DNA from 3 places in the Serratia symbiotica genome. Region 3 is predicted to be linked to each of the others. Evidence: predicted binding sites of a transcription regulator. Region 3 holds the regulator's gene; each other region holds the start of a gene.

Region 1 (8,372 bases), 1.3 Mb from region 3:
TTGGTATCTGACCGGTTTCAACGAGCCGGAAGCGGTGCTGGTTTTGATCAAAAGCGACGAGACTTATAACCATAGCGTACTGTTTAACAGAGTGCGTGATCTGACATCAGAAATATGGTTTGGCCGCCGCCTGGGACAAGATGCTGCACCGGCTACATTGGGGGTGGATCGCGCGTTGCCGTTCGATGACATCAACCAACAACTGCACTTACTGCTCAATGGTCTGGATGTGGTCTACCACGCGCAGGGCGAGTATGATTATGCTGATCGGATCTTGTATGGCGCGTTGGATAAACTGCGCAAGGGGAGCCGCCAAAGCTTTCAGGTGCCGCTGACACAAACTGATTGGCGTCCATGGTTGCACGATATGCGGTTGTTCAAATCGTCGGAGGAACTGGCGATAATACGCCGCGCTGGTGAAATTAGTGCGTCAGCTCATACCCGCGCGATGAAAAAATGCCGTCCTGGTATGTTTGAATATCAACTGGAGGCGGAGATCCACCACGAATTTACCCGCCTCGGTGCCCGTTACCCGTCTTACAATACCATTGTCGGCAGCGGCGAAAACGGCTGCATCCTGCATTACACCGAGAACGAATGTGTCATGCGTGATGGCGATCTGGTACTGATCGACGCCGGCTGCGAATATCAAGGATACGCGGGTGATATTACCCGCACCTTCCCGGTGAATGGTAAGTTCAGCCAGCCGCAGCGCGCGGTGTACGACATCGTGCTAGCTGTGCAGTTGCGTGCGTTGCAGTTGTTTAAACCGGGTACCAGCATCCGCGAAGTTAACGACCAAGTGGTGCGCATCATGATTACCAGGCTGGTGGAGCTAGGGGTGATGAAGGGCGAGGTGGAACAACTGTTTGCCGAGCAGGCGCACCGTCAGTTCTACATGCATGGCTTGAGTCACTGGCTGGGCCTTGACGTGCATGATGTCGGTTCTTACGGCACGCCGAACCGCGATCGGGTGCTGGAGCCGGGCATGGTGCTGACCGTGGAGCCGGGGCTGTATATCGCGCCGGACGCGGACGTGCCAGCAGAGTATCGCGGCATCGGTATCCGCATTGAGGACGATATTCTGATCACCGCCGATGGCAATGAAAATCTGACCGCTGGCGTGGTGAAAGATGCCGCCGCCATCGAAGCGTTGATGGCGGCGGCAAGGTAGAGCGAATGAGCGTAATTATTGTTGGCGGTGGTATGGCGGGGACGACCTTGGCGCTGGCTATCTCGGTGCTAACCCAGGGCAGCATGGCGGTGGATCTGGTTGAAGCTAACCGCCCGGATGACCGTAGCCACCCAGGCTTTGATGCCCGCGCTATCGCGCTGGCGCAAGGCACCTGTCAGCAGTTGATGCGCATTGGCGTCTGGTCAGCGCTGCGCGACTGCGCCACGGCCATTACCCAGGTGCACGTTAGCGATCGCGGTCACGCTGGCTTTGTTAATTTGCATGCGCAGGATTTTCAGGTCGCTGCGCTCGGCCAGGTGATCGAACTGCACGATGCCGGTCAGCGGCTGTTCGCGCTGCTGGCGAAGGCACCTGGCGTGACGCTGCACTGCCCGGCGCGGGTGGTTGATGTAGTCCGCAGCACCGAGCAGGTAGAGGTGCTGCTGGACAGCGGCCAGCGTATCAGCGGGCAACTGCTGGTGGCGGCTGACGGTTCGCGTTCTGCGCTGGCACAGGCTTGTAATATGCAGTGGCAGCAGAGTGATTACCCGCAGTTCGCCACCATCGCTAATGTCACCACTGCGGAAGATCCACAGGGGCGCGCTTTTGAACGCTTTACCCGCTATGGGCCGCTGGCAATGCTGCCAATGTCGCAAGGCCGCAGTTCGCTGGTGTGGTGTCATGCGCGAGAACAACACGAGCAGGTTGATGCTTGGGACGATAAGCGCTTTATCAACGCGCTACAACAAGCTTTCGGCTGGCGTTTGGGGCGTATCCTAAAAGCTGGCAAACGTCATAGCTATCCGCTCAGCCTGCTGACCGCCAACCGGCACGTCAGTCACCGGTTAGCGTTGGTGGGTAATGCTGCACAGACGCTGCATCCGATCGCTGGGCAGGGGTTTAACCTCGGCCTGCGCGATGTGATGTCACTGGCGGAAACGCTGGCGGAAGCGGCGTATAATGGCGAAGATCCCGGTGGCTATGCATGGCTGAACCGTTATCAACAACGGCGGCAACAGGATCAGCAAGCCACAATTGCGGTGACCGATGGTTTGAACCGTTTGTTCGCTAACTGCTACGGTTCGCTGATCGTTGGCCGCAATCTGGGTTTGCTGGCGATGGCGCGCTTGCCAGCGATGCGCAATGCCTTCGCCAAGCGCACGTTGGGCTGGGTGGAACGTTAGACTGACATCAGCGCGCCGCCCCGTGAGGTGCGCTATTTAAGGAAATAAGCAGCATGCAATCATTTGACTTGGTTATTGCCGGTGGCGGTATGGTAGGGCTGGCGCTGGCCTGTGGTCTACAGGGCAGCGGTCTACGCATTGCGGTGCTGGAACAGCGGCAGCCGGATATGACACCGCCGCAGGAATTGCCTGCGTTACGCGTCTCAGCCATCAACGCTGCCAGTGAGTGTTTGCTGCAACATATCGGTGTCTGGCAGGACATCCTCCAACTGCGCGCCAGCACTTACCACGCGATGGAGGTGTGGGATGGTGATAGCTTCGGCAAAATCACCTTTCGCGGTGATGAGTGTGGCTTTAGCCATCTCGGCCATATTATCGAAAACTCGGTGATCCAACAGGTATTGTGGAAACGTGCCGAAAGCTTGTCTAATATCACCCTGATTACCCCAGCTGCGCTCAAACAGGTGGCTTGGGGCGAGAACGACGCTTTTATCACGCTGGAAGACGGCCGTATGTTGAGTGCCCGGTTGGTGATCGCTGCTGATGGTGCCCATTCATGGCTGCGTCAGCACGCCGACATCCCGCTGACCTTTTGGGATTATCGTCACCATGCGTTAGTAGCTACCATCCGCAGCGAAGTGCCACATCTGGCCACGGCGCGGCAGATATTCCATGGCGATGGCATTCTGGCATTCCTGCCGTTCAGCGATCCGTATCTGAGTTCGATCGTCTGGTCAGTGACGCCGCTCAATGCAGAACGGCTGAAGCAATTGTCACCGGAGCAATTTAATCGCCAATTAGCAATGGCCTTCGACATGCGGCTGGGCAATTGCCGCTTGGAGAGTGAGCGCCTGACCTTCCCGTTGACGGGACGCTATGCACGCAGTTTCGCCGCGCATCGCTTGGCGCTAGTTGGCGATGCGGCGCACACGGTGCATCCGTTGGCTGGGCAGGGGGTGAATTTGGGCTTTATGGATGCCGCAGAATTAATCTGCGAACTGCGGCGCTTACAGCACCAAGGGAAAGACATCGGCCAGCATCTGTATCTGCGCCGCTATGAACGCCGCCGCAAGCACGGTGCGGCGGTGATGTTAGCCAGTATGCAAGGTTTCCATGAGTTGTTCGACGGCCATCATTCGGTAAAAAAGTTGTTGCGTGGCATTGGCCTACGGCTGGCGGATAGCCTGCCGGGTGTCAAACCGAAACTGGTGCGTCAGGCGATGGGTCTGAATGATTTGCCGGAATGGCTGGCCAAGAGCCAATTCCAGTAGGCGTACATTGTTGCAGCCAGTTTGGATACGGACAGCGTGGAACAAGCTGAGCGTACAGAGAGTCTGTGGGGATGGTGAGCACTGCCCAGGGCCAAAATGGCAAATAAAATAGCTAATGGGATAGGTTCTTAATCTTTCTGGTCAGGCTCCCAGTGGGAGCCTATGAATTTCCCTGGTTTTCTTCAATCACCCTTCATTTGAAATAATCTCATTTCAGGTGTTTTTATCATGATTTTTTCTAATCCGCTGGTCGGCTATCAAAAGGCGGAATTCTGCGTGTGGTCACCGGTATGTTATATAACCCCGTGTTTTTTCCTGCTAATTTTTTATTTTGTGCCTTTAATCGCATTTTTTTAGTGAAAAACTCTACACACTAGCCCGGCATTTTTCTGTACCTGAACATTGTCGAGCCTATTTTAACTGATAGTTAATGGGGGCGTTCAGTGATAAGTTCAGGGAAAGGTAACGTTTGCGTTATCAGGGTTGGCCGCAATTTTGGGTTGCACCAGCGCAGCGTTTCTGCCGAGCAGTCAGTGCGCCATGGCATCAGTGGCGTATTGCGTGACTGCCCCTATCTTCTAGCGATCAAATGGAAAAAGGGAAAAGATGACAAAGCAAACCCCATTGTACGACCAGCATATGGCGTGTGGAGCGCGCATGGTAGACTTTCATGGCTGGATGATGCCATTGCACTATGGCTCACAAATTGATGAGCATCACGCCGTGCGGCAGGATGCTGGCGTGTTCGATGTCTCCCATATGACTATCGTGGATCTGCACGGAGCCTGTACCCGTGATTTCCTACGTTATCTGCTGGCGAACGATATCGCCAAGCTTACTCAACCCGGTAAAGCACTGTATACCGGCATGCTGAATGACTCCGGTGGTGTGATCGACGATCTGATCGTCTATTTCCTCGCTGAAGATTATTTTCGCCTGGTAGTGAACTCCGCCACGCGCGAAAAAGACCTGTCTTGGATCGAAGCGCATGCCGTGCCGTATAGCGTATCGCTGACGGTGCGTGACGATCTGGCGTTGATCGCGGTGCAAGGTCCACAGGCTCAAGAGCGCGCCGCCACCCTATTTACCCCGGAGCAAAAAAGCGCGGTTGAAGGCATGAAGCCGTTCTTCGGCGTACAGAGCGGGGATCTGTTTATCGCCACTACCGGCTACACCGGTGAAGCTGGTTATGAAATCGCCATGCCGAAAGAGCAGGCGGCAGGCTTCTGGCAGCAGCTACTGGCCGCAGGCGTCAAGCCAGCGGGGTTGGGAGCGCGTGACACCTTGCGTCTGGAAGCGGGCATGAACCTGTATGGTCAGGACATGGACGAAGGCGTTTCACCGTTGGCCGCCAACATGGGTTGGACCATTGCTTGGATACCGGAAGATCGTCAGTTCATCGGCCGCGCTGCCCTGGAACAGCAGCGTGAGCTGGGCAGCGAACAACTGGTCGGCTTGATCATGACGGAAAAAGGCGTACTACGCCATGGGCTGCCAGTGCGTTTCACCGACGAAGTGGGGCAGACACGCCAAGGGGTGATCACCAGCGGTTCGTTCTCTCCGACTTTAGGCTTCAGCATCGCCTTGGCGCGCGTGCCTATGGGTGTCGGCGAGCAGGCTATCGTGCAGATCCGCAACCGTGAGATGCCGGTCAAGGTGACCAAACCCGGCTTTGTCCGTGCTGGCAAGTCACTGGTTCACTGATGTTTATTGATTGATTCTCTCATTTCTTTAAAGGAGTAACTGGCGATGAGCAATGTGCCAACAGAATTGAAATACGCCACCTCCCATGAATGGGTGTGTGACGCAGGTCATGGTGAATACTTGGTAGGGATCACCGAGCATGCGCAGGAATTGCTGGGCGACATGGTGTTTGTCGATTTGCCAGAAATAGGCACAATCGTCTCTGCCGGTGACGATTGTGCGGTGGCGGAATCGGTGAAAGCCGCCTCTGACATCTACGCGCCAATCAGCGGTGAAATCATTGCGGTTAACGACGCACTGGAAAGTGCACCGGAGCGGGTGAACAGCGCACCCTACGGCGAAGGCTGGCTGTTCCGTATCAAGGCGTCCGACGTCGGTGAACTGGGCAACCTGCTGGATGCTGGAGCCTATCAGGCTTCTATCGACGAGTAATCAATGTGACGCCCCAAACCTAGCGGGGCGTTTTAGCTCAGGTGATATCCCGTACCACGCAAGCATTCAGGAATGTGTAGCAATGACTCAGACACTCAGCCAACTTGAACACAGCGAAGCGTTCATTGAGCGCCACATCGGCTCTTCTGCGGAACAACAGCAGGCGTTGCTGGCAACGGTGGGCGCACGCACGCTCAGCGCGCTGATCCAACAGATTTTGCCCGCAGATATTCAGTTGCCGGAGCCGCCGCCGGTGGGCAACGCGGCCACGGAACATCAGGCATTGGCCGAACTGAAGGCGATCGCCTCGCAGAATCAGCGTTACAAATCGTACATTGGCATGGGGTACAGCGCGGTGCTGACGCCGCCGGTGATCCAGCGCAACATGTTGGAAAATCCAGGCTGGTACACCGCCTATACTCCCTATCAGCCGGAAGTGTCGCAGGGCCGTCTGGAGGCGCTGCTGAACTTCCAGACTCTGACGCGCGATCTGACCTGCTTGGATCTGGCCTCCGCCTCGCTGCTGGATGAAGCGACCGCTGCCGCTGAAGCGATGGCGCTGGCTAAACGCGCCAGCAAGCTGAAGGGGGCTAACCGTTTCTTCGTGGCGGATGACGTGCATCCACAAACGTTGGACGTGGTGCGTACCCGCGCTGCAACCTTTGGTTTCGAGGTGATTGTCGATAAAGCTGAAAAAGTGCGGGAGTGGGAAGGGGTATTCGGTGTGCTGCTACCGCAGGTGGGTACCACTGGCGAACTTCACGATTACCGCGCGCTGCTGGCCGAGCTGAAATCCCGTAACATCGTCACCAGCGTAGCCGCTGATATTATGGCGTTGGTGCTGCTGGCTGCACCGAGTGCTGATGTCGTGTTCGGTTCCGCGCAGCGCTTCGGCGTACCGATGGGCTATGGCGGGCCGCATGCGGCTTTCTTCGCTTGTCGCGATGAATTCAAACGCGCAATGCCGGGCCGTATCATCGGCGTTTCCCGCGATGCGGCTGGCAACACCGCGTTGCGCATGGCGATGCAAACGCGTGAACAGCATATCCGCCGTGAAAAGGCTAACTCGAATATTTGTACCTCGCAGGTGCTGCTGGCCAACATCGCCAGCCTGTATGCGGTGTACCATGGTGCATCGGGGCTGCAACGCATCGCCGGGCGTATCCACCGCCTGGCCGACATTCTGGCTGCTGGGTTGCAACAAACCGGTTTGACGCTGCGCCATAAAACCTGGTTCGACACCCTGACGGTTGAAGTGAAAGATAAAACGGCGCTGTTGGAACGTGCACGGAGCTTCGGTATCAATCTGCGCACTGACATTCAGGGGGCCGTGGGCATTACGCTGGACGAAGCCACCTCACGCGAAGACGTGCAAACGCTGTTTACCCTGCTGGTGGGTGACAAACACGGCCTGAATATCGACACACTGGACGCAATGGTGAGCAAAAACAGCCAGTCTATCCCGGCCAATTTGCTGCGCAAAGATCCGATCCTGACTCACCCGGTATTCAACCGCTACCACAGCGAAACCGAGATGATGCGTTACATGCACTATCTGGAGCGCAAGGATCTGGCGCTGAACCAAGCGATGATCCCGCTGGGTTCCTGCACCATGAAGCTGAATGCGGCGGCGGAAATGATCCCGATCACCTGGCCTGAATTTTCCGACCTACACCCGTTCTGCCCACCTGAGCAAGCAGCGGGTTATCAGCAGTTGATCGGCCAATTGTCGCAGTGGCTGGTGCAACTGACTGGCTATGACGCAGTTTGCATGCAGCCTAACTCTGGCGCGCAGGGTGAATACGCTGGCCTGTTGGCGATCCGTCGTTACCACGAAAGCCGCAATCAAGTGGGTCGCCATATCTGTCTGATCCCAAACTCTGCACACGGCACCAATCCTGCTTCCGCCCAGATGGCGGGTATGAGCGTAGTGGTGGTGGCCTGCGACAAAAACGGCAACATTGATCTGCACGATCTGCGTATTAAGGCGGAGCAGGCAGGCGACGCGCTGTCGTGTATCATGGTGACCTACCCATCGACTCACGGCGTGTATGAAGAAACCATCCGCGAGGTGTGCCAGATCGTGCACCAGTTCGGCGGCCAAGTTTATCTGGATGGTGCCAACATGAATGCCCAGGTAGGCATCACCACGCCGGGCTATATCGGAGCGGATGTTTCGCACCTCAATCTGCACAAAACCTTCTGCATTCCGCATGGCGGCGGCGGCCCAGGCATGGGGCCTATCGGTGTAAAAGCACACCTGGCACCGTTCGTGCCGGGCCATAGCGTGGTGCAGATCGATGGCGTGACCACCCAGCAGGGCGCAGTATCCGCAGCGCCGTTTGGCAGTGCATCGATCTTGCCAATCAGTTGGATGTACATCCGCATGATGGGGGCGGAGGGCTTGAAACAGGCCAGCCAGGTGGCGATCCTCAACGCTAACTATATCGCTACCCGCCTGAAAGACGCCTATCCGGTGCTGTATACCGGCCGCGATCATCGCGTGGCGCACGAATGCATCCTCGACATACGTCCGCTTAAAGAAGAGACCGGCATCAGTGAAATGGATATCGCTAAACGCCTGATCGACTACGGTTTCCATGCGCC
Region 2 (8,372 bases), 950 kb from region 3:
TGGTTGGGGCGTGGTAATATTATTTCTGCGCACCCTCTTCCATGTGCTGATGCATCTTCTCGTTTCATGCCGGTGAGGATATGAGTTTGCTGCTCTTCTTAGAACCTATCCCATTAGGCGATTCTATTTGCCATTTTAGCCCTGGGCAGTACTCACCATCTTCACGGACTCTCTGTATGCTCCGGTTATTGCGCGCTGTCCCTGTCCAAACAGGCTGCAACAATGTACGCCTACTGGGATAGGTTCTTATTTATATTCCAGCTTGATTTAACTGGCAATACTCTTCATCTTTTTCACATTTGATGCTCATTTTTCCTCTCAAAATAAATGGATTATTTGTTTTTCCATGTCCAAAGTATGGATAGTAGTAAACAGGGATCTTTGTTTTTTCCGCAAACCCTTTGATTACAGTTTTAAAAATGAGTCTTTCTTCGTCACTTGCTGATAAAGTATAGAATTGCCCAAATATAATCGCTTTGGGTTTAAATTCACGTTTATAAAGAATTTGATTTAATGTACGATCAAGTTGCTTGTAAGTTACCCCTGTATCTTCCATCAATAATATCTGATTTGGTAAGTATTTCTCATATTCAGTAGAAAAGAAAGACTGAAGCAATGTAAGATTCCCTCCCCCCAGCACCCCCGAAACGCCAGATTCAGCCTGTGAATTAAGGGGAATAATGCCGTTATATGAAACACCTTTTTTTATAGCTTCAAAAACCTGATCAAAGTTATTATTCATACTTATCCTTTCATGTTCCACGCCATTATAAATATCTTTATTATAAGCAGCAACAATTCCATGCACACTTTTCCAACCAATATAGTTATTCAAAAAATAATGGATTGCAGTTACGTCACTGAACCCGATAATTACTTTTTCCTTACTTTTCTTTATGCCTTCACTATTTTTATAAAGATAGGGGAAAATATTGATGGCTCCAGAACCTCCCCTGACAAACCATAAATATTTAACATTATCATCAGTCAGCGCATTAATTATATTTTTACCTCTTTCTTTATCGGTATTTACATATCCAAAATCTGATATTTGCTGATTGAGGTATTTTGTTTCTACAGTGTAACCTTTACTTTTCAAAAACGCTGAAATCTTAGGAATAGAACTTTCATCGTAAGCTGAAGAGCTTGAAATCAAATAAATTACTTTCCCATTATCCGCCAAACACTCAAAAGAAATGAGAAAAAAAAATACTTGAATAAGCCTACATAAACTAGTCATATTTTACCATCCATATCATTTTTATCACCTGGTTCTTCTCTATCAAAATTTAACGATAAACTCAATATTTACTCGATTTTTTGGTCGTGACGCAGACTGAGTGGTAATGATTGATGGTCAGATCCCCCCCAATGAGCTTATCGTGCATTTCTTCTGACTTCGAGAAATAGATAGTCCTGCGGGCCAGTCGTTTAAGATGGGTTCGCAAATTGAGATTATGCCGCTCTATCCGCTGGGTATATTTTTGCTGATGACATGACTGGTTGAGGGCAGTAAAGTCCGGTAGACAGGCCAGGCGTCAGTCATGTAGAAAGCGATAGTAAACAAGCTCAGCAAAGCCAGAAGCCGCCGTAAAGTCAGCGCATTACGTGGCCCCAGTACATGCGTGAGGCCCCGCTTTCTGATGCGGTCATAAGCGTAGAATAACCAGCGTGGATGACCTTTATTCTGTACATAAGACCACTGTTCATCGGCTTCACAGCAAATAACGACTTCAACGCCGGGTTCAACGTTTTGTGCTACCTGATGTGGTTAAATGGCGGAGAACAGTATTGAGGCTTATCTTCATCGCGGCATCCGGAACCATTCATTGCCATATCAACAATGGTCTGATGGGTTTCGGGTTTAGCACCGTTGTTATGTTTCATATAGCTGAAGGTAAAATCGTGAAATGTCTTCTCCCCTTTTCGTTTTGTTTTACTGTTACGCTTCTCTATAGCAGGCGATATTCCTGCATTTACGCGTTTTTTCGCTTCGAGTAGTTTTTCGCGCGCCTGCGCCAGAGAAATACCGTCACCATAGCGCCCACGACGCCCGTTAATTCGATAGTCATAGCGAAATATCACCTATCCCTTGGGGGATACGGTTACATACAGGCCATCACGATCGACAACCTTATAAAGTTTTTCCAGCGCTTTAAGGTTTTTTAGTCTGGTATCGGTCAACATTGGGCCACTCTTTATTGTGAAATTTTACCGTCACAACTGGCCTAAACCTGACGGTAAAATGGCCTGTAACACTGACAAAAAGATTCTTATACCGTCAGATTTACCGTTAAAAATAACCGATAGTACCTGATGGATATTAATGGCTAAAAATAAAAAAACCGCCTACAAATCAAGGCGGGTAGTATTATTTTGAATGGATATTAATCGTAGAAAACGCTCGCGGATCATTCCCACTCAATGGTCGCTGGCGGTTTGCCACTGATGTCGTATACCACGCGGGAAATGCCGTTTACTTCGTTGATAATGCGGTTGGAGACGCGGCCGAGAAAGTCATAGGGTAGATGCGCCCACTGTGCGGTCATAAAGTCGATAGTTTCCACTGCGCGCAGTGAAACAACCCAGTCGTATTTACGGCCATCGCCCATTACGCCCACCGAACGTACCGGCAGGAATACGGTGAACGCCTGGCTCACCTTGTTATACAGGTCAGCGTTGTGCAACTCTTCAATGAAGATGGCATCTGCACGGCGCAGCAGGTCGCAATACTCTTTCTTCACTTCACCAAGCACGCGCACGCCCAGACCAGGCCCAGGGAATGGGTGCCGGTACAGCATATCGGACGGCAGGCCCAGTTCCAGACCGATCTTGCGCACTTCATCTTTGAACAGTTCTTTCAACGGTTCGACCAGCCCCAGCTTCATCTCTTGCGGCAGGCCACCCACGTTGTGATGCGATTTGATCACATGCGCTTTGCCAGTGGCGGAAGCAGCGGATTCGATCACGTCCGGGTAAATGGTGCCCTGCGCCAACCATTTCACGTCGGATTGCTTGCAGGCTTCTTCGTCGAACACTTCCACGAACACGCGGCCAATGATCTTGCGCTTGGCTTCTGGTTCGTCAACGCCAGCCAACTCGCTCAGGAAGCGATTCTCCGCCGCCACATGCACGATATTCAAGCCGAAACCGTCGCCGAACATTTCCAGCACCTGATCAGCTTCATTCAGGCGCAGCAAGCCGTTGTCGACGAAAACGCAGGTCAGACGTGTGCCAATGGCACGGTGCAGCAGCATCGCGGTTACAGAAGAGTCAACACCGCCGGACAGGCCGAGGATCACATGGTCTTCCCCCACTTGCTGGCGAATACGTTCAACCGCATCTTCAATGATGGTGGCCGGAGTCCACAGGGCTTCACATTGGCAAATGTCCAGAACAAAACGTTCTAGCATGCGCTGGCCCTGGTGGGTGTGAGTCACTTCCGGGTGGAACTGCACGCCGTAGAAACGTTTTTCTTCATTAGCCATAATGGCGAACGGGCAGCTATCGGTGCTGGCGATGGTCACGAAGTCAGATGGGATGGCAGTGACTTTGTCGCCGTGGCTCATCCACACGTCCAATAGCGGTTTGCCCAGCGGGCTGGTGATGTCCTCGATGCCACGCAACAGCGCGCACTCATTGACGACTTCCACCTGCGCGTAGCCGAACTCACGCTCGTTAGAACCCTGCACACAACCACCTAACTGCATCGCCATGGTCTGCATGCCGTAGCACACACCCAACACCGGCACATCGGCAGTAAACACGTACTCAGGGGCGCGCGGGCTGCCGTCTGCGGTGGTGCTTTCCGGGCCACCGGAAAGGATGATGCCGCTAGGATTGAATTCGCGGATCTGTTCTTCGTTCACATCCCAGGCCCATAGCTCACAGTAAACGCCGATTTCGCGCACGCGGCGGGCAATCAATTGGCTATATTGTGAACCGAAATCCAGAATAAGAATGCGATACTTATGGATATTTTTTTTCATAATAAAGCGAATTCCAGCAACAAAAATAAAGGAAAAATCAAATCGTCTGGGGCAAGGCCCATCAGTAAGTTGTCACCCGCCGTACCCTATACGCCGTTGACATTAAGTCCAATGAACCATGCCCCCTTGAAATCAACCCATGCGGTAGTTCGGCGACTCTTTGGTGATGGTCACATCGTGTACATGGCTTTCCTGAATACCAGCGCCACTAATACGCACAAACTCTGCCTTGGTGCGCAGTTCGTCGATGGTGGCACAGCCAGTCAGACCCATGCAGGAGCGCAGCCCCCCCATCTGCTGATGCACGATGGCTTTCAGCATGCCTTTGTAGGCTACACGGCCTTCGATACCTTCTGGCACCAGTTTGTCGGCGGCGTTATCGGTTTGGAAGTAACGGTCAGAAGAACCTTTGGACATCGCACCCAGCGACCCCATGCCACGATAGGACTTGAACGAACGCCCCTGGTACAGCTCGATTTCACCCGGTGATTCTTCGGTACCTGCTAGCATGGAGCCAACCATCACGCAGGAGGCACCCGCCGCGATAGCCTTGGCGATGTCGCCAGAGAAACGGATGCCACCATCGGCGATAACCGGGATACCGGTGCCTTCCAGCGCGTCAACCGCATCAGCGATGGCCGTGATCTGTGGTACGCCTACACCAGTGACGATGCGGGTGGTGCAGATAGAACCAGGGCCAATGCCCACTTTCACCGCGCTCACCCCCGCCTCAGCTAAGGCTTTGGCACCGGCGTCGGTGGCAACGTTGCCACCGACGATCGGCAAGTCGGGGTATTTGGCACGGGTTTCTCGAATACGTTGCAGCACACCTGCGGAGTGGCCGTGTGAGGAGTCGATCAGCAGCACGTCAACACCTGCGGCGACCAGCGCATCAACGCGCTGTTCATTACCGGCACCCGCACCAACCGCCGCACCTACACGTAACCGGCCATGCTCGTCTTTACAGGCGTTGGGCTTGCGTTCTGCTTTCTGGAAGTCTTTAACGGTGATCATGCCCAGCAGGTGGAAGCTGTCATCCACCACCAGCGCTTTTTCAACGCGTTTTTCGTGCATTTTTTGTAGCACGATTTCGCGCGCTTCACCTTCTTTCACCGTGACCAGGCGTGCTTTCGGCGTCATCACTGCGGTGACCGGCTGGTTCAGATCGGTAACGAAGCGCACGTCGCGCCCGGTAATGATCCCCACTAACTCATTGTCTTCGGTAACAACCGGGTAACCAGCGAAGCCGTTGCGAGCAGTCAGCGTTTTAACTTCTTGTAAGGTGGTTGCTGGGGTGACGGTCTGTGGGTCGGTCACTACACCGCTTTCATGTTTCTTCACCCGGCTGACTTCTTCAGCCTGGCGTTCGATAGACATGTTTTTGTGAATAAAACCCAGGCCACCTTCCTGCGCCAGCGCGATAGCCAAGCTAGATTCGGTTACGGTATCCATGGCGGCGGACAACATAGGGATATTCAGGCGGATATTTTTAGTCAGCTGCGTGCCGAGTTCTGCGGTATTAGGCAGAACCGTGGAATGGGCAGGAATCAGGAGTACATCGTCAAACGTCAACGCTTCTTTAACAATACGTAGCATGGGCAATATCTCACCAGGGTGGGCTGTGAAAGGGATAAAATATTGCCGTGGCATTATACAGAGCGTAATCGGTTGCCTCCAGCACTTTCTTGCAAAAACCCTTGATTACCTTTTTTAGCCATGTAGTATCGGGCAATTGAGTGCTTGTTTTAAGATTTGATTTGGATCACATGTCGCTAGCTCCCCCACCGTCCATTTTTACCGTAAGCCGCTTAAATCAGGCTGTTCGACAACTGCTGGAAATGGAAATGGGGCAGATATGGATCTCTGCTGAAATCTCCAACTTTTCCCAGCCAACATCCGGCCACTGGTATTTCACCTTGAAAGACGATTGCGCGCAGGTGCGCTGTGCGATGTTCCGCAACAGCAACCGCCGTACCACTTTCCGGCCGCAGAACGGCCAGCAGGTTCTGGTGCGCGCCAGCATCACCCTATACGAACTGCGTGGCGATTATCAACTGATCGCCGAGAGTATGCAGCCTGCCGGCAACGGCCTGTTGCAACAGCAGTTCGATCAACTAAAGCAGCACCTGAGCGACGAAGGTTTATTCGACCCACAGTTCAAACAGCCACTGCCTAGCCCAGCCAAATGCGTTGGGGTGATCACCTCCGCCAACGGCGCGGCGTTGCATGATATCTTGCAGGTGCTGCAACGGCGTGATCCTTCACTGCCGATCATTATTTACCCCACCTCAGTGCAGGGCGAGGACGCGCCAATGCAGGTGGTGCGCGCCATCGAAACCGCCAACCGCCGTGATGAATGCGATGTGCTGATCGTTGGCCGGGGTGGAGGTTCGCTGGAAGATCTGTGGAGTTTCAATGATGAACGCGTAGCACGCGCGATATTCGCCAGCCAGATCCCGATCGTCAGCGCAGTCGGCCATGAAACCGATGTGACTATCGTCGACTTTGTCGCCGATCTGCGTGCGCCGACCCCTTCCGCTGCCGCTGAACTGGTCAGCCGCAATCAGCTTGAGCTAGTGCGTCAGTTGCAGTCGCAGCAACAACGGTTGGAAATGGCGATGGATTACTATCTGGTCCGGCGTCAACAGCAGTTCACACGCATTCACCACCGTTTGCAGCAGCAACATCCGCACCTGCGGCTGGCGCGCCAGCAGACGCTGCTGTTCAAATTACAACGCCGTCTGGAAGAGGGCACGCAAAATCAGTTGCGCATGGCCTCGCAGCGCAACGAACGCGCCCAGCAACAGTTGGCGCAGATACAGCCGCAGAACCACATTCACCGCTATCAACAGCGTGTGCAACAGCAGGAGTACCGCTTACAGCAGGCGCTGGATCGCCAGCTCAATGCTTACCGCCAGCGCTTCGGCATGGCCTGTAGCCAGCTTGAAGCGGTCAGCCCGCTGGCGACGCTGGCGCGCGGCTATAGCGTGACACAAACCCCATGCGGCAAGCTGCTGAAAAGCACCAAACAGGCTCAACTCGGCGAACGGCTAGAAACCCGTTTACTTGATGGCTGGATAGAAAGTGAGGTGAAGAGCATCACCACCGCTAAAACTCGCGATCCAATGAGGCTGTTTGAGCGCAATATTGATTCGTCCAATCGATAACCTCTCAGCCCTTTCGATAGAATATGGGGGCAGTATTACTAACGCCCACTTTGCACTGATTATTTTTTCTTCAGGTGAATAGTAAGAAAGCGATTTTTCACTTGATTTAAAAGGATTTTTTAATTTAACAATTGTTTTGAGTACACCCCGGTGTACACGAAAAATGAAAGTACTAACCAATCCCGTACAATTATTAATCAATGAAAATTATTTCATCCTAAGAATATCAGTGATGAAAATCACTATCCGTTATCAAGCTGGTGGGGGAGTGGCCTCTCACCCAATTAACAATATGCTATTAGTGAGGTTAGCGGCGCGGCACTGGCTTGAGGAAGGGCTGAACGTCGCGTTTTGTCGCAATGGCGGAAGCTCTCTGAACTGTAGTGGTCAACTAAAACTGGCCACCGCGTTAGAGTTTTTCCAGTATCGGTTTTCCGATTCGTTTGGTGGTAACCCACCGTTATATTCATGCGGCCTGAGCGCGCTGTAATACCCAACGATATAGTCCGTTATTGCGTGGGCTGCATCGCTGAAGTTTATGTAACCCGTCACCGGTACCCATTCGTTCTTCAGACTCCTGAAGAAGCGCTCCATTGGGCTATTATCCCAGCAGTTTCCACGCCGACTCATACTCTGTCTGATCCGATACCTCCACAGTGACTGCCGGAACTGTCTGCTTGTGTAATGGCTGCCCTGATCGCTGTGGAACATCACTCCGGCTGGTTTTCCCCGGGCCTCCCACGCCATCTCCAGCGCTTTGATGGTCAGCCTGCTGTCCGGTGAGAACGACATTGCCCAGCCCACCGGTTTTCTCGCGAACAGGTCGAGAACAACGGCGAGGTAGGCCCAGCGCCTGCCTGTCCAGATATAGGTCACATCGCCACACCACACCTGATTAGGCTCTGTCACTGCGAACTGCCGCTCAAGGTGATTCGGGATAGCGATGTGTTCAAGGCCACCGCATTTATACCGATGAGTGGGCTGTTGACAACTGACCAGCCCCAGCTCTTTCATGAGCCTGCCGGCGAGCCATCGTCCCATCCTGAAGCCCTTCATGGTTGCCATAGTTGCGATACTCCTTGCGCCAGCAGAGCCATGGCTGACGCTATGCAGTTCCAGTACCTGGCTGCGTAATACAGCTCGTCTGCCATCTGGTTTTTCAGGACGGTTTTTCCAGTATTTGTAGCTGCTGCGATGAACCCCGAACACGTGGCAG
Region 3 (8,372 bases):
TAGCGACCACATGCATCATGTGGGCTGTTTTAACGGCTGTAGTAGTCATAAGAGATGCTCTCTTTTACAAGTGCATCACCCGCTACTGATCGCGTCTTATCAGCAAACACCGTTCCGGGTTAAAATATGGATTCAGAATAACATTTTTAATCCGACCATTTAACCCATAATTTCCCCCCTCAGTCGGTGTTTAATTAATCCACAAAATTCTGTTCGTGTTTTTAAAAAACTAATTAATTGATTTTAAATAAAAAAATATGCCGTTAACTTTTTCTCACAATATGGATCACTATTTATAATGTCTTCGCTGTTGTATATGGAAAAATTCGGGAATACTGTCAGCCTTCGGTATCCGTTTAAAGTCAAAGTTGGTGATGTTGACATGCGCTTAATTCTTATACTTTCCATGCTGCTACTTACACAACTCTTCTTCAATCTAGCGCATGCTGTACCGCAGGCGCGTACTACCACCGAGCAGCGCAAAAGTCACGCTGCTAATGAAGCGCAACCAGATGACCCCCAGAAAAGAAAAGCGGTGAAAGTCAGAAAAAAAGTAAAAGTTAGCGCTAGGTTACCGTTGAAGGCCAAAACCCAGAAAATAGCCAAAACTGTTAAAGTAGTCCCACCGAGAAAGGGTGACAAAAAGCGCTATGACCACCAACGTCAACCCGGTATTTCCAAAACTATACACCCACACGATGTAAAACCATTGAAGCTCAGCCTGGCACATAAAAAACGTTATCAGCATGCCAAACAGACGGCGATGGCCAAGCTGATGGGCCAAATGGGCAAGCCTTATCACTGGGGGGGCAGTTCACCCCATACCGGCTTTGATTGCAGTGGTCTAATTTACTACGCTTATAAAGATGTGGTGAAAATCAAGATGCCACGCACCACCAAAGAAATGTACCAATTACGCCATGCTGCGCCAATCAAGAAAAGCGAACTGGAAAGCGGTGATCTGGTGTTCTTTCGCATTCACAATCACAACGTAGCCGATCATGTCGGGGTCTATCTCGGCAATGGCAAATTTATACAGTCACCGCGATCCGGTGAAGAGATCCGCATCAGCCAACTCAACAACGACTATTGGCAGAATCACTACATCGGTGCACGCCGGGTAGTCACGCCACAAACCATTCGCTAACGCTGTGCATGCGTTGAAGAACCCTGGATAAGGCACAGTAACTGCGCCTTTATTTAGGTTTAATGCTAGCGGTCAGTTCAGCACAGCGGTGAAACAGAAAACAATAATCACCGCCAACACACATAACGTGGCAAGCAACGACATCTTCAGGTCAGTATCCATCACTATTCCTTCTCTGGGAGGCTTTTTCAAGGATAAAAGGCGCACAATTAATGTGCCAAATTATATTCTCACAATTCGCCAATAAAATCTTATTATCATTCCCAGTTTATAGTGCCGACTCCCTCTTCCACTTTTGCTCAATATGCGACAAAATTCGCAGTTCACAACTGCGTATCGGCATGTGTTCCCCCAGACTAAGCGCCGAAGGCCACAACTCTAAAAACTCAGTTTTCGCTTTTCTGGAGAAGGATCTACGCAGGTAAACGATTAACATTATACTTGCATATTGTAAAATGTGAGTTCAGGAGTCATTTATTATATGGCAACGATCAAAGATGTAGCCAAACGCGCTGGCGTTTCCACTACCACCGTTTCGCACGTCATCAATAAGACTCGTTTCGTCGCCGAAGAAACTCAAGCGGCCGTTTGTGCTGCAATCAAGGAGTTGCATTATTCGCCAAGCGCCGTGGCGCGCAGCCTGAAGGTCAATCACACCAAATCGATCGGCCTGCTGGCCACATCAAGTGAGGCCCCCTATTTTGCTGAAGTGATCGAAGCAGTGGAAAATAGCTGCTATAGCAAGGGCTACACGCTGATCTTGTGCAACTCGCACAATAATCTGAACAAACAACGCGCCTATCTGGCTATGCTGGCACAAAAGCGCGTCGATGGCCTGCTAATAATGTGCTCGGAATACCCAGAACAACTGTTGAGCATGCTGGAAGAATATCGCCCTATTCCCATGGTGGTGATGGATTGGGGGGCTGCACGGGGGGATTTCACTGATACCATCGTCGACAATGCCTTCGAGGGCGGTTACTTGGCTGGCCGCTATCTGATCGAGCGCGGCCACCGTGATATTGGTGCCATTCCGGGCCAACTGGTGCGCAACACCGGTGGCGGGCGTCACCAGGGTTTTCTGAAAGCCATGGAGGAAGCTAATATTAAGATGCGCAATGAGTGGATCGTTCAGGGCGACTTTGAGCCAGAATCCGGTTATCAGGCAATGCATCAAATCCTGTCACAAAAACAACGGCCAACTGCTGTATTTTGCGGTGGCGACATCATGGCGATGGGAGCCATCTGCGCCGCTGACGAACTGGGCCTACGTGTGCCGCAGGATATTTCGGTGATCGGCTATGATAACGTGCGTAATGCCAGGTACTTCACCCCGGCGCTGACCACTATCCATCAGCCGAAGGAACGCCTAGGTGAAATGGCGTTTAGCATGTTGCTGGATCGCATTATCAGTAAACGTGAGGAGTCACAGGTGATCGAAGTGCACCCGAAACTGCTTGAACGCCGTTCGGTGGCCGATGGCCCATTCATCGACTACCGCCGTTAAACACCGCCTGCTGTATGAGCAAATAGCCATCCACGATGTTCAACTGACTGCGCCAGTCGGTGTCCGTTCTTTTCTCGACACTAAAACTTGCGATCACACAATATTAACGAGAAATACCATGCGAAATTCCTTTGGCTTTATGGGTTACCTCGCTGGCCTGAGCATATTGGGTTATCTGGCCACCGACATGTACCTACCTGCCTTTAGTGCCATGCAGCAGGAATTACAGATCTCTGCCGGTGCGATCAGTGTCAGCCTGAGCGTATTTCTAGCGGGTTTCGCTTTTGCACAGCTACTGTGGGGTGCGCTTTCCGACCATCTGGGCCGCAAGCCAGTACTGCTGCTCGGCTTGGTGCTGTTCGCCTTAGGTTGCCTCGGCATGCTATGGGTACAAAATGCTGTGCAGCTATGGTTATTGCGCTTTATTCAGGCGATTGGTGCCTGCTCCGCCGCTGTTACCTGGCAGGCGCTGGTGGTTGACCGCTACCGTGAGGGCAAAGCCAGGCGCATATTCGCCACGATCATGCCGTTGGTCGCGTTATCCCCCGCGTTGGCACCGCTGATGGGTGCCTGGCTGCTGAACCAGACAAGTTGGCGCATGATCTTCGCCGTGCTATTGGGCTTCTCCATCCTGCTACTGCTACCAACATTACTGCTGAAGAAAAGCACCCGGTCAGAAAACGCAGCTGGTCAAAGCAACAGTAGTGTCAGCTTCTGGCAGTTGTTCAAATCGCCCGTGTTCAGCGGCAACGTTGCGATGTTCGCCGCCGGTTCGGCCGGATTTTTCGCCTGGCTGACCGGTTCGCCGTTTATCCTCAGCGATATGGGCTACAGCCCAAATGATATTGGCCTAAGCTATATGCCGCAAACCTTAGCTTTCCTGTTGGGGGGTTATGGCTACCGTACCACACTAAATCGCATTAAGGGTAAAACCTTGCTGCCATGGTTGTTAGTAACTTATGGCGCAAGCATCGCAGCACTGTATCTAGTGGCGATGCTGGGCGAACCAACCCTGACCACTTTGTTGATCCCGTTCTGCATCATGGCCTTGGTTAATGGTGCTGGCTATCCAATAATGGTGGCGAATGCGTTAATGGCATTTCCGGAAAGCAGTGGCAAAGCCGCAGCGTTGCAAAACACTTTGCAGCTCGGTCTGTGCTTTGTCGCCAGCATGCTGGTATCGGCATTTATCTCGCAGCCATTGTTGGCGACAGTGTCGGTGATGTTTTCTACAGTGGTGTTGGCTGCGGTGGGCTATTGGCTACAACGAGGAAAAGCAGTTGGCGGCACGGCGTGAATTTGCTAGCCCACTATTAATCGCTGGGCTAATTTATCGGGCAATAAAACGGCGTCTGTGCGCTAATACCAGCGTTTCCTGATAAACGTTAGCCGTTTGCTCCACTGATAGTGATACATTATTACTCGCCAGCTTGTCAGTCCTTGAACGTCGCCGATAACCTTGCTTCACGGCTAGCGAGCACCCGTTCAACGCTGTCCACTACCGCCTGTGTTTGCGGGTCGATCTCAATATTCACTTTGTCGCCCAAACGTTTTCTACCCAGCGTGGTGCGTTCTAACGTTTCGGGAATCAAATGCACGCAGAACCGGTTATTCACCACCTCGCCGATGGTCAAGCTGATGCCGTCAATGCCAATAAACCCCTTATGCAGGATATATTTCATCAGTGACGCATTGGGCATACGTAGCCAGATTTGGCGGTTATTTTCCGAAGCCAAAATCTTGGCCACTTCTGCCGTGCAAATAATATGGCCGGACATTAGATGGCCGCCAATTTCGTCGTTAAATCTGGCGGCACGCTCGATGTTGACCCTGTCACCCAACGCCAATTCGCCAAGGTTGGTCAGGCATAGCGTTTCCTTGATCAGATCGAAACTGACGCGCGTGCCTTCCACGGCGGTCACCGTCAGGCAGCAACCATTATGGGCAACCGAGGCACCTAACTCTAGCCCAGACAATAGTTCGGCAGGCATTTCAATCACATGGGTGCGGAAGTTGGGTTTCTCATCAATGGCGACCAAGGGTGCGGTGCCCTGTACAATACCGGTGAACATATATGCCTCTTTTTTCTGAACGAGTTAACGCGTTTATGCCAGTTTACGCGTAAAACCAAACCCACTGAAAACTCTTTGATCGCAATATTTGCTTAAACACGCCGAATAGGTAGACTCTTTTGACAAAATTCCACTGTGATAAAGTTTAATTATTGTTGTCTGCTCACGGCAACCCTCCCACTCATAAATAAAACAGAAAGGTGTATGCGTGCAGAAGTACTTCCTAGAAGCGCGTAATTTATTGGTTCTCGCCATCCCGGTAATCATCGCGCAAATATCACAAACCGCCATGGGGGTGGTGGATACCATTATGGCCGGGGCCTACAGCGCCACGGATATGGCTGCAGTGGCGGTCGGCACTTCAATCTGGCTACCTGCGATCCTGTTCGGTCACGGGCTGCTGCTGGCATTAACCCCCGTGATTGCCCAGCTTAACGGTGCTGGCCGGCGCGATCGCATTGCCCATCAGGTACGGCAAGGCTTTTGGTTAGCTGGCGGCGTATCGCTGCTGCTGATCGTTTTACTTTACAACTGCAAGTGGGTCATCGACACCATGCATAGCATCGACCCACAATTGGCAAGCAAAGCACTCGGCTACCTGCATGCCATCATGTGGGGCGCTCCGGGCTATCTGTTCTTCCAGGTGATACGCAACCAGTGTGAAGGCTTGTCCAAAACTAAACCAGGCATGGTGATCGGCTTTATCGGCCTGCTGATCAATATTCCGATCAACTACATTTTTATCTACGGCAAATTTGGCATGCCGCAATTAGGGGGGTTGGCTGCGGCGTGGCCACTGGCAGCGTCTACTGGCTCATGTTCCTTATGATACGCTGGTACGTCAAACGAGCACCCTCGCAGCACGACATCAAACCGCTGATAAGCGAACACCCTAGGCCGGACTGGGCAGCATTGAAACGCCTGATCGGCATTGGCATGCCGATGGCACTAGCACTGTTCTTTGAAGTAACGCTTTTCGCCGTAGTGGCGCTGCTGGTTTCACCACTGGGGATCGTGGCCGTTGCCGGCCACCAGATCGCACTTAATTTCAGCAACCTGATGTTCGTATTGCCGCTGTCTCTCGGCGTTGGTGCCACCATCCGCGTTGGTTACCGCCTTGGGGAAGGTTCGATTGAGGGGGCACGGGTGGCCACCTATACCACCATAGGCGTCGGCATCATCATGGCTACCTGCACTGCACTCTTTACCACCATCTTCCGTGAGCAGATCGCCCTGCTGTACAACGGCAATCCAGCGGTGGTGGCGATGGCTTCGCAGCTTATGCTGTTAGCAGCAATTTATCAGATATCGGATTCTGTTCAGGTGATCGGCAGCGGTGTGCTGCGCGGCTATAAAGACACTCGCGCGATCTTTTTCATCACCCTTATCGCTTACTGGATCCTGGGCTTGCCATGCGGCTACTTATTGGCGCTAACCGATATCCTGGTGCCAGCAATGGGGCCAAGTGGCTTCTGGATCGGTTTTATCATCGGCTTGACTTTCGCCGCTATCATGGTGGTGCTGCGCATCCGTTGGCTACATAAACAACCGGCCATGTTGATCTTACAACGATCGAGCCGCTAACAGCCTTTGTGAAAAGGGCACCTTGCTGCTCACTCGCACAGCAATCGCGTGAAATACCGAATAAAATTGCCTTTTCCCCCTTGCCAACTCACAGGTAGCTCGTTAATATTCGTCCCCGCTGTCAGCCATGACAGACAGGAAAAGATGCGTCCGTAGCTCAGTTGGTTAGAGCACCACCTTGACATGGTGGGGGTCGGTGGTTCGAGTCCACTCGGACGCACCAAATCCTGAGCCTGTGTAGTGCGTCCGTAGCTCAGCTGGTTAGAGCACCACCTTGACATGGTGGGGGTCGGTGGTTCGAGTCCACTCGGACGCACCAAGTTATGGTTTTGTCTGGATTTATTCTCCTTATTCCTGGTTCCTAAGCTTATTTGCGCACGCAGTAGCGGGCCATCCTAGGTTTTTATTTTGTTTCCCACCACTTAGCCTTATAATATGCAACGTCTTTCAGTTGAATGGCTTCAACACTTGATCTGCAAAAACGTCATAACAATACATTTTCATCTCATCTTGTTGCGCGGCATCGCCCCCTGTACACTCCAGCGCGGGTCGAACTTTTCCGCACCATTTCGACTGTCATCACCTATCCTTAAACCTTATTTTGCACCATCAGGCAAAAGACAAATTCCATACCAACAGCTCTACTGCTGGTTTTATTCGTTTTTTTAATCACAACTTGTAGAAAACTCTGTCATGAAAAAGACCAAGATTGTTTGTACCATCGGCCCCAAAACCGAATCAGAAGAAATGCTCACCAAGCTGCTGAACGCGGGCATGAACGTCATGCGCCTCAACTTTTCACACGGCAATTATGAAGAGCACGGTAAACGCATTCATACAATGCGCACCGTGATGGACAAAACCGGACTCAATGCCGGCATCCTGCTGGATACCAAAGGTCCGGAAATCCGTACCATGAAACTGGAAGACGGCAAAGATGCTTCTCTGGTTGCCGGCCAGACTTTTACCTTCACCACCGATCAAAGCGTCATCGGTAATAGCGAACGCGTTGCGGTGACCTACACCGGTTTCTCAGCCGACCTGAAAATCGGCGATACCGTACTGGTTGATGATGGCTTGATCGGCATGGAAGTCATCAAGGTAACCGAGAATGAAGTGATCTGTAAGGTGCTGAACAACGGCGATCTGGGTGAAAACAAAGGCGTTAATCTGCCGGGCGTTTCCATCCAACTACCTGCACTGGCTGAAAAAGACAAGCATGACCTGATTTTTGGCTGTGAACAAGGCGTGGACTTCGTTGCTGCCTCTTTTATCCGCAAGCGTTCTGACGTGCTGGAAATCCGTGAGCACCTGAAAATCCACGGCGGTGAGCAAATCCAAATCATTTCCAAGATTGAAAACCAAGAAGGTCTTAACAACTTCGACGAAATCCTCGAAGCGTCCGATGGCATCATGGTCGCCCGTGGTGATCTGGGGGTTGAGATCCCGGTAGAAGAAGTGATCTTTGCCCAGAAGATGATGATCGAAAAATGTAACCACGCGCGCAAAGTGGTGATCACCGCCACCCAAATGCTGGATTCGATGATCAAAAACCCGCGCCCTACCCGCGCGGAGGCTGGCGACGTGGCCAATGCCATTCTGGACGGCACCGACGCCGTCATGCTATCTGGTGAGAGTGCCAAGGGCAAATACCCCTTGGAGGCAGTCACCATCATGGCAACCATCTGTGAGCGCACTGATCGCGTGATGCCAAGCCGTATTGACAAACTCAACGACAGCCGCAAGCTGCGCATCACTGAGGCCGTCTGCCGTAGCGCGGTCGAAACCGCAGAGAAACTGGACGCGCCGCTGATCGTAGTTGCCACCAGCGGCGGCAAATCAGCCAAATCGGTGCGTAAATACTTCCCTAATGCGTTGATCCTGGCACTGACCACCAATGAAGTCACTGCCCACCAGTTGATCCTGAGCAAAGGTGTTATCCCGATGAGAGTCAAAGAAATTGCCTCTACCGACGACTTCTACCGCATTGGTAAAGAAGCGGCGCTATCCAGCGGTCTGGCGCAAAAAGGCGATGTGGTGGTGATGGTTTCCGGCGCTCTGG

Evidence for each region. The regulator PurR, encoded in region 3, represses purine synthesis genes. The targets are predictions, from matches to a motif close to CANGCAAACGTTTGCNTG.
Region 1: the regulator PurR is predicted to act here: its motif matches at 4,088-4,105, upstream of gcvT (glycine cleavage system aminomethyltransferase GcvT).
Region 2: the regulator PurR is predicted to act here: its motif matches at 5,647-5,664, upstream of guaB (IMP dehydrogenase).

The regions. Positions count from the first base shown of each region.
Region 1 covers NZ_CP050855.1:2,527,685-2,536,056, reverse strand. Annotated here, with positions in the region: gene pepP (Xaa-Pro aminopeptidase) at 1-1,174, shown strand, start outside; gene ubiH (2-octaprenyl-6-methoxyphenyl hydroxylase) at 1,180-2,358, shown strand; gene ubiI (FAD-dependent 2-octaprenylphenol hydroxylase) at 2,412-3,629, shown strand; gene gcvT (glycine cleavage system aminomethyltransferase GcvT) at 4,236-5,333, shown strand; gene gcvH (glycine cleavage system protein GcvH) at 5,379-5,765, shown strand; gene gcvP (aminomethyl-transferring glycine dehydrogenase) at 5,848-8,372, shown strand, end outside.
Region 2 covers NZ_CP050855.1:2,184,029-2,192,400, forward strand. Annotated here, with positions in the region: gene SYMBAF_RS10955 (LD-carboxypeptidase) at 251-1,240, opposite strand; partial or broken gene SYMBAF_RS10960 (IS1 family transposase) at 1,302-1,875, opposite strand; partial or broken gene SYMBAF_RS18470 (Arm DNA-binding domain-containing protein) at 1,954-2,085, opposite strand; gene guaA (glutamine-hydrolyzing GMP synthase) at 2,412-3,989, opposite strand; gene guaB (IMP dehydrogenase) at 4,122-5,585, opposite strand; gene xseA (exodeoxyribonuclease VII large subunit) at 5,756-7,156, shown strand; one part of gene SYMBAF_RS10985 (IS3 family transposase) at 7,544-8,372, opposite strand, start outside.
Region 3 covers NZ_CP050855.1:1,232,790-1,241,161, forward strand. Annotated here, with positions in the region: gene SYMBAF_RS06240 (C40 family peptidase) at 383-1,147, shown strand; gene cydH (cytochrome bd-I oxidase subunit CydH) at 1,220-1,309, opposite strand; gene purR (HTH-type transcriptional repressor PurR) at 1,629-2,654, shown strand; gene punC (purine nucleoside transporter PunC) at 2,773-3,951, shown strand; gene SYMBAF_RS06260 (riboflavin synthase) at 4,088-4,726, opposite strand; partial or broken gene SYMBAF_RS06265 (MATE family efflux transporter) at 4,935-6,310, shown strand; tRNA gene SYMBAF_RS06270 (tRNA-Val) at 6,457-6,533, shown strand; tRNA gene SYMBAF_RS06275 (tRNA-Val) at 6,553-6,629, shown strand; gene pykF (pyruvate kinase PykF) at 7,004-8,372, shown strand, end outside.